DNA from 3 places in the Pseudoalteromonas sp. J2K-J031 genome. Region 1 is predicted to be linked to each of the others. Evidence: predicted binding sites of a transcription regulator. Region 1 holds the regulator's gene; each other region holds the start of a gene.
The links. The regulator NrdR, encoded in region 1, represses ribonucleotide reductase genes. The targets are predictions, from matches to a motif close to AAACACNANATNTNGTGTTT.
Positions count from the first base shown of each region.

Region 2: nrdG (anaerobic ribonucleoside-triphosphate reductase activating protein) is a predicted target of NrdR. The motif match lies at 2,273-2,292, and genes of this name have one in related genera.
Region 3: nrdA (class 1a ribonucleoside-diphosphate reductase subunit alpha) is a predicted target of NrdR. The motif match lies at 1,456-1,475, and genes of this name have one in related genera.

Region 1 is NZ_CM200279.1:817,100-821,391, reverse strand. It holds gene ribBA (bifunctional 3,4-dihydroxy-2-butanone-4-phosphate synthase/GTP cyclohydrolase II) at 1-32, opposite strand, end outside; gene AC3KZC_RS03750 (riboflavin synthase) at 103-759, opposite strand; gene ribD (bifunctional diaminohydroxyphosphoribosylaminopyrimidine deaminase/5-amino-6-(5-phosphoribosylamino)uracil reductase RibD) at 763-1,884, opposite strand; gene nrdR (transcriptional regulator NrdR) at 1,889-2,338, opposite strand; gene glyA (serine hydroxymethyltransferase) at 2,507-3,763, opposite strand; gene AC3KZC_RS03730 (sensor domain-containing diguanylate cyclase) at 4,016-4,292, opposite strand, start outside.
Region 2 is NZ_CM200279.1:1,432,643-1,436,934, forward strand. It holds partial or broken gene feoB (ferrous iron transport protein B) at 1-802, opposite strand, end outside; gene AC3KZC_RS06765 (FeoA family protein) at 802-1,026, opposite strand; gene mog (molybdopterin adenylyltransferase) at 1,510-2,037, opposite strand; gene nrdG (anaerobic ribonucleoside-triphosphate reductase activating protein) at 2,322-2,774, shown strand; gene nrdD (anaerobic ribonucleoside-triphosphate reductase) at 2,778-4,292, shown strand, end outside.
Region 3 is NZ_CM200279.1:1,834,463-1,838,754, reverse strand. It holds gene ubiG (bifunctional 2-polyprenyl-6-hydroxyphenol methylase/3-demethylubiquinol 3-O-methyltransferase UbiG) at 1-513, shown strand, start outside; gene AC3KZC_RS08340 (HAD family hydrolase) at 520-1,173, shown strand; gene nrdA (class 1a ribonucleoside-diphosphate reductase subunit alpha) at 1,574-3,856, shown strand; gene nrdB (class Ia ribonucleoside-diphosphate reductase subunit beta) at 3,911-4,292, shown strand, end outside.

The DNA of each region.
Region 1 (4,292 bases):
TCAATAATTTCTGCTGCGCTGTTGAGTTTCATTGCTTACTCGCTGTTGCTGTTGTCATTTAAATAGAACACTATTAAACGTTTTAATTAAGATAATGGAGTGTTACATAAAACCGGCTTGGTTTAATAAATCCATCGTTACATTATTTTTCATCGGTTCTGCGGCTGCTTGTTGCGTTAATAAACGCTCCATATAACGCGCGAGTTGATCAACTTCTAAGTTAACTGTTGAGCCAACTTTAAATTGACTGATGGTCGTTTCTATCGCCGTATGCGGCACTATCGTCAATTTAAATTGCGACGCATTAATTTCATTAACCGTCAAACTAATACCATCAATACAGACAGAACCTTTATAAGGGATATATTTCAATAATTGCGCCGGTGCGCTGAGCCAATAATCAACCGCACGCCCCTTTGTTTGTATTGCCACCACGGTCGCAATTCCATCAATATGCCCAGAGACTAAATGACCACCTAAACGCGATGTCGGGGTAAGGGCTTTTTCTAGATTGACTTTTTGCCCTACGGTGTAATGGGCAAAACCAGTTAAACTTAGCGTTTCTTGCGAAACATCAGCCATAAAGCCGTCAGCTAACAAGCGTACAACCGTTAAACAAACACCATTGGTAGCGATACTATCGCCTAGTTGAACGTCAGATAAATCTAGCTTACCTGTTTTCACCGTTACAGATAAATCGCCCCCTACTTTTTTCAGGGCACTGATTTGGCCAACGGCTGCAATAATTCCAGTAAACATAAGTTAATGATCACTCTTTTTATAAGTTGCCGTAATTTTTAAGTCGACACCAACCATAGTGATATCGTCTATCGATAATTCAGGTACTTCAGCCATAGATTCTAACATGGGTAAGTGTAAAAGGCTTTTGCCGCTATGACCGATTAATTTTGGTGCGAGGTAAAAAATAAACTGATCAATCAAACCTTGTTGTGCCATTTTCCCAGCTAAAGTATGGCCAGCTTCAAGCCAAACGTTATTAACGCCTAAACCAGCCAATAAGATCATTGCTTGGCGCAAATCCACATAGCCATTTTCTTCAGGCACAACCAGATGAGTTACAAAGTGAGGCCACTGATGCGAATTATCAACAGCCGTTGTTAAGATAATGACCGGGCTCTGTATTTGAAAAAAAGCAAGATCCGGTGTTAAACGATGCTTAGAGTCAATCACAACGCGAATTGGCTGGCGCAATTTGTCTAAAGAAAAAGGTGGATTAATAAGTTCATCATAACGCACATTCATTTTAGCATTATCAACCAGTACGGTGTCGGCACCGGTCAATACCGCGCAGCTTTGCGCACGATAATCTTGCACTTGAGCCCGAGCAAGCGGACTTGTTATCCATTTACTTTGCCCATTAGCCAGAGCGGTTTTGCCATCAAGAGTGGCAGCTAATTTACACTGCACAAACGGCATATTACATCGCATGCGCTTTAAAAAACCAACATTGAGCGCTTCAGCCTCAACTTGCATTAAACCAAAAGCAGTTTCAATTCCCGCTTGTTCTAATATCGCTAAACCACGCCCACTGACCGCTGGATTTGGATCAACCATGGCTGCAATGACCTTAACAATACCAGCATTGACTAATGCCACTGCACAAGGACCCGTGCGACCTGTATGGCTGCATGGCTCTAAAGTAACATAAGCAGTCGCACCTTTAGCATGTTCTTTTGCTTGCATTAAAGCATGAACTTCAGCATGGCCTTCGCCCGCTTTTTGATGATATCCCTGCCCAACTATCTGGCCATCTTTAACTAGCACACAACCTACGTTGGGATTAGGTGATGTGGTATAGCAGCCTTTTTTTGCTAACTCAATCGCAAGGGCCATAAATTGATAATCAAGTTCTGTAAAACTCATAAGGTTACTCTGCTAACCGAGCGATCTCTTCGCCAAATTCTTTGACATCTTCAAATGAACGATAAACAGATGCAAACCGCACATAGGCTACTTTATCGAGTTTTTTCAATGCTTCCATGATGCATTCGCCAACAATATGACTCGGTATTTCACGCTCACCTGTTGAACGAAGTTGCGACATAATACGGTGCACAACCTCTTCGATTTGTTCAGTGCTCACAGGACGCTTTTCAAGTGCACGGTGTAAACCATTCATCAACTTATCTTCATTAAAGGGCTCGCGACTACCGTCTTGTTTAATGACTCGCGGCATCACTAATTCTGCACCTTCAAAGGTGGTAAAACGTTCTTTGCATTCGTTGCACTCTCGACGACGGCGCACCTGATGGCCACTGCCAACTAGGCGAGAATCTATAACTTTAGTTTCTTTAGCAGTACAAAATGGGCAATACATACTCGTTCAACCTCTATATGCAACAATGCAGATTAGCTCAATCAACTTTGCATGCCTGATTGAGCACAAAATTCGCCGTTTTATCAATAAAAAAAGCCACTTAAAAAAGTGGCCTTATAATAACAAAAATTAATTCGCTTGTGCGCTAAATTAATTACAGTAGAAGAATTAAGCGTAAACAGGTAACTTTTTACAAATTGCTTTTACTTTCTCTTTTACTTGAGCTTGAACAGATACATCGCTGATGTTATCCAAAACATCACAAATCCAACCGGCCAGCTCTTTTGATTCTGCTTCTTTGAAACCACGACGAGTGATTGCTGGAGAACCAATACGTAAGCCTGAAGTAACAAATGGTGAACGAGGATCGTTAGGCACAGAGTTTTTGTTCACAGTAATGTTTGCATTACCTAGTGCCGCATCAGCATCTTTACCCGTAATATCTTTATCTATTAAATCTAATAAAAATAAATGATTTTCTGTTTTGCCAGATACAACCTTGTAGCCACGTTCTTGCATAACAGCAACCATGGCTTGTGCATTTTTAACAACTTGCGCTTGGTATGTTTTGAATTCTGGCTGTAGTGCTTCTTTAAATGCAACGGCTTTAGCTGCGATAATGTGGCATAAAGGACCACCTTGACCACCAGGAAAAACAGCACTATTTAATTTTTTATAAATAGCTTCATCGCCACATGCAGATAAAATTAATCCACCACGTGGGCCAGCTAATGTTTTATGAGTTGTTGTTGTTAATACGTGAGCAAACGGAACTGGGCTTGGATAAACGCCTGCAGCCACTAAACCTGCAACATGAGCCATATCAACAAATAAATATGCACCAACTTTATCTGCGATTTCGCGGAATTTAGCCCAATCAACAATACCTGAATAAGCAGAAAAACCACCAATAATCATTTTAGGCTTGTGCTCAAGTGCCAACGCTTCAACTTGTGCGTAGTCAATCTCACCTGTTTCAGCATTTAGACCGTATTGAATTGCGTTGTATAATTTGCCAGAAAAACTTACATGAGAACCATGAGTTAAGTGACCACCATGAGCAAGACTCATACCTAACACTGTATCACCAGCTTCTAATAAAGCTAAAAATACCGCTGCATTTGCTTGAGAACCCGCATGTGGTTGCACGTTTGCGTAATCAGTACCAAATAATTCATTTGCACGGTCAATTGCTAATTGCTCAACAACATCAACATGTTCACAACCACCGTAATAACGCTTGCCTGGGTAGCCTTCTGCATATTTGTTAGTTAATTGTGAGCCTTGAGCCTCTAAAACGCGTGGGCTACAGTAGTTTTCTGAAGCAATAAGCTCAATGTGTTCTTCTTGACGAGCTGTTTCTTTATTGATTGCTTCAAATAACTCTGGATCAAAATCTGCGATGTTCATGCTGCGTTCTAACATGGGTTCTCCTAGTTGCAACGTATTAAAGGATCAAATTAATGGATCAAACAAGGCGCTATTGTACGCATAAAAGCCGTATTTGCCTACATTGAGAAAGTGAGCATATTTAAACAGCAATTGAAAAAATTTCACAGTGCTTTAAAGATGATATTTTTTAATCAGATACATAAGTAAAGGATATATAAAAAACAAAATGCATTAGTATTTTAAATTTAAAATATTAATATTTTTCAGTTTAAAGCGTGTGATAAATTATTTTTCAAACACACAGTTACGACCGGCTGATTTTGCTTGATACAGCGCTTTATCTGCGCGCAATAAAATGTCATCAAGTTTGGTATCACTTGCCGCTACCGCACTCAACCCAATACTGATAGTAAAACGAACAACGTCGCCAGAAAGACATTTCACAACCAACTGCTGAATGTTATGTCGGATGCGCTGCGCAATCACATTAGCCGCTGCGACATCTGTCTTAGGTAAAATGATGGCAAATTCTTCCCCCCCAATCCGACTTACAAAATCAAGC
Region 2 (4,292 bases), 620 kb from region 1:
ATAAGTACATTATGCCCAAAAAAATGGGGATACCTAACCAAGGGTGTAAAATGAAGTTATCAAGTTTATCGCTTAAGGTTTGTGGCTGGCTTTCATGATGTTGAGTACGCGCAATAGTTTGATGAATAAACTCATATCGCGACTGCATAATAGCCAGCGTATCTTTATCTGTTTGTTGGCAACCACTGTTATTGCAACTACTTAGCTCTAATGACAATAAAGACTTGGGCTGACATTGCTTGTTAGTTTCTAACTTAATTAATATGTCTTGCGGAATAATTAAATTTGCAGGTCTTTTTGCCGGTTGCGGTAACACGGATAATTTTTTCTCAACATTGGCAAGAGTGTTTTTATCTAAACTATTAGCAGTAAAGACCTGACAACCTAACTCTTTAGCCAAGCGTTTAGTATCAATGCCTAGCGCTTCATTGCGGTCAAATTTATTTAAAACCACAACAACTGGTAAACCTAATTCAAGGATTTGTGTGGTTAAATATAATTGACGTTTTAATTGAGTTGCATCTACAACATTAATAATACAGTCAATCGCTTGCTCAGCAATAAACTGTTGTGTAATTGATAAGTCTTTACCTTGCTGTGCTCTTGTCGTCAGTGAGCTTATCCCTGGTAAATCTGATAATAGCGTTGCCTGTTGATTAAATTGAAATGTTTGCTGTTTTACCACAACTGTTACGCCTGTTCAGTTACCTGTTTTTTGATTTGCACCACTTAAGTTATTAAAAAAAGTACTTTTACCAGAATTTGCAAAACCAACTAAGGCTAAATGTAAAGGTTTTGACATTAGACGATTTCTATCCCTATTTGCTGAGCAACATTTGGTGCTAAACACATTTTAGTACCGTGAAGATTAAACGCTAGAGGACCATTAAATGGTGCTTTATGCGCAAGCGATATTTCGGTTTTCAAAGCAAAACCTTGCTCTATTAATTTCGACGATAAGTCAAAATTGTCAGGTAAAGTACAAATGTAAGCTTTTTGAGAGCGCTGTAACTGAAAAAGTGTCATATTCTTACAAGGAAAATAAAAATGATTATCATTAAACTCTACTGGTTCAACAGGCTTTCAGCAATAGCAGAACGATTTCATATTGATCTATATCAGCTAAATGTTAGTTTCATAAATTAGGGCTGTTGATCTTTGTTTGAATTTTATACGTAGGTGGTAATTTCATATAAATTACTTCGCCAAAAACAAACCTTACCGAAATTACCATGGCCCGATTAATGTTCACTAATGAGTTGTGATCGAAGCTACAAGCTATCTAGCTTGAGCACTGACAAACGATGGAAGGGATTTTAATCGCTTGCGTGTCGGCTGCTCATAGGTCACCTCCCAGAGTCTTTATTTAAAAAACTCAGCTCATAAGAATGAATAAACAGCTCCTTTTCATAAAGCTATAAGCGACAGTTCTAAGAATAGTCGTGTATCGGTGATTAGATGCACGGGGTGAGGCAGAATTGCTCCCCCGTATTTTGCAGCAATGACAGATTATGATTTAGGGCGAAAAACTTGGATCACCGTATCATCGCAAGTTAGGAAGGGGCCTTCTAATAAATCAATGCAATAAGGGACAGCAGGAAAAACAGCATCTAAGCATTGTTTAATTGCTTTAGGTTTACCGGGTAAATTAATAATGAGGCTGTTATCGCGAATGCCGGCAGTCTGTCTAGATAAAATAGCAGTTGGGACATATTTTAAGCTTTCTTGGCGCATCAGTTCGCCAAAACCAGGCATCATTTTATCGCAAACAGCTTCGGTTGCTTCTGGTGTGACATCTCGTTTTGCTGGACCCGTCCCACCTGTTGTAATCACTAGAGCACATTTTTCATCATCGCAAAGTTCACATAGCGCTTGCTCGATTAAGGGCTGTTCATCTTCTACAAGTCGATAAACTGCTTGCCAAGGTGAGGAAAGGTAAGTGGTTAAGGTGTCCACAATTGCAGGGCCAGAGAGATCATCATATTGGCCACGGCTTGCTCTATCACTAACGGTTAAAATACCAATTTTAGTTACCATAAATACTCTTTTCAAAGCAAAAAAACGAGTCTAACAAATATTTTTGAGTATTGAACTCACCCTAAATGGGTAGTTGCTGCAAACAACTGCCAAAAGTGGGGTTAGTGTGTATCTAACTGTTCAATCAAACAATTTGTAATGGTTTTTGGGGTGACGTTTACCTACCTATAAATTGACTATTTAGTTCGTATTAAAGCTTGATTTAGATCAACAAACGAAATGGCGAAAAACTGATTGTCACTATATATTGTGTCTAAATTTTATTTTGTCACTATATATAGATTATGCTACGTACATTTGTTCCTCAGGTATGTTTTCAAGAAGTCCCGCAGGAAATTTCTTTAGGCTTTTTATGCACGGGCTGCCAGATAGGTTGCCGAGGTTGCCATAGCCCTCAGTTGTGGGATGAAAATAAAGGTGAACCGTTAACACTATTGACGTTTTCAAAGTGGTTGGTGCAATACCAAGGCCTTATCACTTGTGTCGTATTTTTTGGCGGTGAATGGGAAGAAGTATTGCTAATTCAGCTATTAAAAGAAGCTAAATTACAAGGGCTCAAAACATGCCTTTATACAGGCAGAAACGATGTCTCAATGTCGTTAAAAGCGCAGCTGACCTATCTCAAAACCGGGCCATATATTGATACGTTAGGTGGCCTCGAAACGCCGAATACAAACCAGCGATTTATAGAACTCTCGACTGGACAATTACTTAATGCACACTTTTTGAAGGAATAAACTATGTTGTTAACACCAGAACAATTAGAAAAAAAACACATTTTCATTGATAACTATGTTAATGCGAAGAATGCGGCTGATGGTTCGACTATGGATGCAAACGCTAATGTGACGTTAAAGAATATCGCAACATTAGAGTCGGAACTAATGAAAGATTACTTTATTCAGGTAAATAGAGCGCAAGTGAGTAAAAAAATCAAACAGTTGTATGGTGAAGCACTGAGTGAAGAGTATTTGCGTCAAATAAACCAACATGAAATTTATGTGCATGATGAAACGAGTCTAAAACCTTATTGTACCTCTATTACTATGTATCCATTTTTATTGGATGGTCTGACTAAGTTGGGGGGAGAATCAAAAGCCCCAAAACATTTAGAATCTTTTTGTGGCAGTTTTGTGAACTTAGTGTTTGCTATCAGTGCGCAATTTGCAGGCGCAATTGCGACAGTCGAGTTTTTGATGTATTTCGATTACTTTGCTCGTAAGGATTACGGTGAGGATTACCTCATCACCAGTCGAAAAAAGATTGAAAATCATTTGCAGCATGTTGTGTATGCTTTAAATCAGCCAGCGGCGGCGCGCGGCTATCAAAGTGTCTTTTGGAACATTTCGCTTTACGATCAACCCTATTTTGAAGCCATGTTTGGACATTTTGTGTTCCCAGACATGACATCGTCTATGTGGCAAACCGTCAAAGAACTACAGCGTTTTTTCCTCTGTTGGTTTAATGATGAGAGAAGTAAAGCGATTTTAACTTTTCCTGTGGTCACAGCAGCAATGTTGGTGACTGATAATAAACCAGTTGATCATGACTTTGCTGCTATGTGCGCAAAAAATTTGAGTGAAGGCGGGTCATTCTTTGTTTATCAATCCGAGAGTGCCGACTCGTTAGCATCGTGTTGTCGCTTAAGAAATGAAATTAATGACCATAGTTTTTCTTATAGTTTAGGTGCAGGAGGGGTCGCAACAGGCTCAATCAATGTTATTACCCTTAATATGAATCGGCTCGTCCAAGATGGCAGAGATTTGAGTGTCGAAATACAAAAAATACAAAAATACCAAATAGCGTATCGTCATTTGATGGAAGACTACCAATTAGCAGGTCTTTTACCTGTGTATGATGCGGGTTTTATTTCTTTTAATAAACAGTTTCTGACTATCGGCATTAATGGATTGGTCGAAGCGGCCGAGTTTTTAGGAATTAACATTAGTGCGAATGATGAATATACACATTGGGTAGACGCGCAATTAAAAGTCATTTACCAACAAAATCGTATAACAAGTAAAGAAACAGGGTTTTTATTTAATACAGAGTTTGTGCCAGCAGAAAACCTTGGGGTAAAAAATGCGAAATGGGATAGCAAAGATGACTATGTGGTGCCAAGAGACTGCTACAACAGTTATTTTTACCGTGTTGAAGATGAGGTTATAAATCACCTTGATAAATTTATCTTACATGGCAAGGCATTGACCCAATATTTAGATGGTGGCTCAGCTTTACATCTTAATTTAGAAGAG
Region 3 (4,292 bases), 1.0 Mb from region 1:
AGTGAAAGCATGGCTAGAATGGGAGCAAGCGTCACAGGGATCGACATGGGTCAAGAGCCGCTTAATGTCGCCAAACTACACAGTTTAGAAACAGGGGTTAAAGTAGACTATGTGCAAACGACTGCAGAAGATTTTGCCACTCTGTATCCAGCAAGTTTCGATGTCATTACATGTATGGAAATGCTCGAACATGTGCCCGATCCTGAATCCATCATTCAATCAGTTGCCCAATTAGCCAAACCAGGTGCACAAGTATTTTTTTCAACTCTAAATAAAACGTTTAAATCGTACTTATTTGCCATTGTAGGCGCTGAAAAAATCTTAAAAATGGTACCAAATGGTACACACGATCATCAAAAGTTTATCCGACCTGCTCAATTAATAAGCTGGGCTGAAAAATATGATTTAAAAGTGCGTGCAAGTAAGGGATTAAGTTATAACCCTCTTTCTGGGCAATACAGTCTTGGTTCAGATGTCAGTGTCAATTACATTCTCTATTTTGAAAAGGTATAACAATCTATGAATTTTAAAGCGGTACTGTTTGATTTAGATGGCACATTATTAGACACGGCTGATGATTTAGGCGCTGCACTTAATGCGGTTCTATTCACACATAACCGAGTACCGTTGAAACGAGTAGACTATGTACTTGAAGCATCTAATGGCAGTTTAGCCATGCTAAAAGCAGGATTTGGTGAAAAAGACTGGTCTTTTTTGAATCACAAAGCACTGCAACAACAGTTTTTAGACCATTACTTAGCAAATATCGCAGCAACATCCTGTTATTATCCAGGCATAGAAGATCTATTAACGAGACTCAATTGCCAGGATATACCTTGGGGGATTGTCACTAACAAACCAACATTTCTAACCTTGCCGTTACTTGAGCACTTTAATTTGTTATCGCAAAGCAAAGCGATTGTGTGTGGCGATACACTCAGTGTTGCTAAGCCTCACCCTGAACCCATTTTGCACGGTTTATCACAGTTAGGGATTGAGCCAACGCAAGGTTTATATGTTGGAGATGCCAAAAGGGATATTGAAGCAGGCCAAGCTGCTAAGATGAAAACAGCTATCGCTAAGTGGGGTTACATCGCACCCTCAGATGATATTTTAAGCTGGAATGCTGATATTATATGCGCTAATGCTCAACAACTAAGCAACTACATATAGTGTTTTTACACGCCAGGAACCACTACATATAGTTTATTTATTCTTCAAGTATAAGGTTTCTCTCTTTTTTCTGTGCTAAAAATACGCGAAAAGACAAAAAATAATAAATAATTTTTAATTTCGGATCATTTGTTGATTTTTAATTATTTCTAATGAATCAAAAGACAAAAGGTTAGTAGCAACTAACCTTTTGTCTTTATCGCCAACTTATCCACAAATACTCCCAATTCTGTCCCTTGCAAATAAAATCATACCACTCTATCTTGTGATCCATAATTAAGTTGCCCCCATATATAGTGTTTAAAAGCTAACCACTTCGGCACAACATTAATATTCAGGCCACTCGCCTAAAAATAAAACAATAAATTTCGCTAACACCCTAGGAAATACAGGCATAAATATGACAAAAAAACTATCTGTGAGTAAAAGAGACGGTCGCAAGGAATTGCTCGATTTGGACAAGATCCACCGTGTCATTGAATGGGCAGCAAAGGGACTTAATAATGTTTCAGTCTCACAAGTAGAACTAAAATCTCATATCCAGTTTTATGATGGGATCCGTACTGAAGATATCCATGAGACCATCATCAAAGCAGCTGCGGATCAGATTTCGAAAGAGTCGCCTGATTACCAATTTTTAGCCGCTCGTTTAGCCATTTTCCATTTACGCAAAAAAGCGTACGGCCAATTTGAGCCACCACGCTTGTATGATCATGTTGTAAAAATGGTTGAAGATAACCGTTATGACGCACATTTATTGGCAGACTATAGCAAAGCTGAACTAGAGCAACTTGATGAAGTACTTGATCATAACCGCGATCTTACTTTTAGTTATGCGGCAGTAAAGCAGCTTGAAGGTAAATATTTAGTTCAAAACCGTGTAACCGGCGAAATTTATGAAAGTGCGCAGTTTTTATATATTTTAGTTGCAGCGAGCTTATTTTCTAAATATCCAAAATCAATTCGTTTAGATTACATCAAGCGTTTTTACGATGCCGTATCACAATTTAAAATCTCATTACCTACGCCAATTATGGCGGGTGTGCGTACGCCTACTCGTCAATTCAGTTCATGTGTACTGATTGAATGTGGTGATAGCTTAGATTCAATCAATGCGACTTCTTCTGCCATTGTAAAATATGTCAGCCAACGTGCAGGTATTGGGATTAATGCGGGTCGAATTCGTGCGCTTGGTAGCCCAATTCGCAATGGCGAAGCGTATCATACTGGCTGTATCCCTTTTTATAAGCACTTTCAAACAGCTGTTAAAAGTTGTTCACAAGGTGGTGTTCGCGGCGGTGCGGCTACGCTATTTTACCCGTTGTGGCACTTAGAGGTTGAAAACTTACTCGTGCTTAAAAACAACCGTGGTGTTGAAGATAACCGAGTTCGCCATCTTGATTATGGTGTTCAATTCAACAAAGTAATGTACAGCCGTTTAATTAAAGATGATTACATTACCTTATTTAGCCCATCCGATGTGCCTGGGTTATATGATGCTTTTTTTGAAGATCAGAGTTTATTTGAAAGTTTATATGTTCAATATGAGCAAGATCCGTCTATTCGTAAAAAACGCATTAAGGCTATTGAATTATTTTCAATGTTTGCTCAAGAGCGCGCCAGTACAGGCCGAATTTATCTGCAAAATGTTGACCACTGTAATACTCACAGCCCTTTTGATTCAAAAGTTGCGCCAATTCGCCAATCAAATCTTTGTTTGGAAATCGCCCTTCCAACAAAACCACTTAAACATGTGATGGATGAAGAAGGTGAAATTGCCTTATGTACCTTATCAGCCTTTAACTTAGGTGCAATTGAGTCACTTGATGAGTTAGAAGAGTTAGCAGAGCTTGCAGTACGTGCGTTAGATAATCTATTAGACTACCAAGATTATCCGGTTCCAGCGGCCAAAAATGCGACAATGAACCGTCGTACGCTAGGTGTCGGTGTGGTCAATTATGCATATTATCTGGCAAAAAATGGTAAAAAATATTCTGATGGTAGTGCTAATGCATTAACTCATCAAACATTCGAAGCTATTCAATATTATCTAATGAAAGCGTCGAATGAACTTGCCAAAGAAAAAGGTGCTTGCCCTAAATTCCATGAGACAACCTATTCTCAAGGTTTAATGCCTATTGATACTTACAAAAAAGATTTAGATCAAATCTGTTCTGAACCACTGCGTTTAGATTGGGATGGTCTTCGTGAAAGCATTAAACAATATGGTATGCGTAATTCTACTTTATCTGCATTAATGCCTTCAGAGACATCGTCACAAATCTCTAATGCAACCAACGGTATTGAGCCACCGCGTGGTCATGTGAGTGTTAAAGCAAGTAAAGATGGGATCTTAAAACAGGTAGTACCTGAATATGAAAGACTCAAAGATCAATATGAATTATTATGGGATATCCCATCAAATGATGGCTACTTGCAGCTAGTCGGTATTATGCAGAAATTCATTGATCAAACGGTGTCTGCCAATACCAATTATGATCCAGGTAAATTTGAAGGTGGTAAGGTACCAATGAAGTTGTTATTGAAAGATTTATTAACAGCATACAAATTTGGTGTTAAAACCCTTTATTATCATAATACGCGCGATGGTGCTTCTGATGCGCAAAACGAAATCGTTGCTGATTCTGACGACGATTGCGCCGGTGGCGCGTGTAAAATATAAAAACTATTGGGCAAGCTTTTCTTGCCCATTTTCTGTTTGTCTTTGAGAGTTACTATGTCTTATTCAACTTTTAGCCGTAATCATAACGACCAATTAAAAGAACCGATGTTTTTTGGCCAAACTGTCAATGTGTCACGATACGATCAACAAAAGCACCCTATTTTCGAAAAATTAATTGAAAAGCAACTTTCATTTTTTTGGCGTCCAGAAGAAGTTGATGTAAGTAAAGACCGTGTCGATTTCGAAAATCTACCCGATCATGAAAAACATATCTTCTTAAGTAACCTTAAATATCAAACATTATTAGACAGTATCCAAGGGCGTTCACCTAATATTGCGCTGTTACCGATAGTATCACTACCTGAACTTGAAACATGGATAGAAACGTGGTCATTCAGTGAGACTATTCATAGCCGTTCATATACGCATATTATTC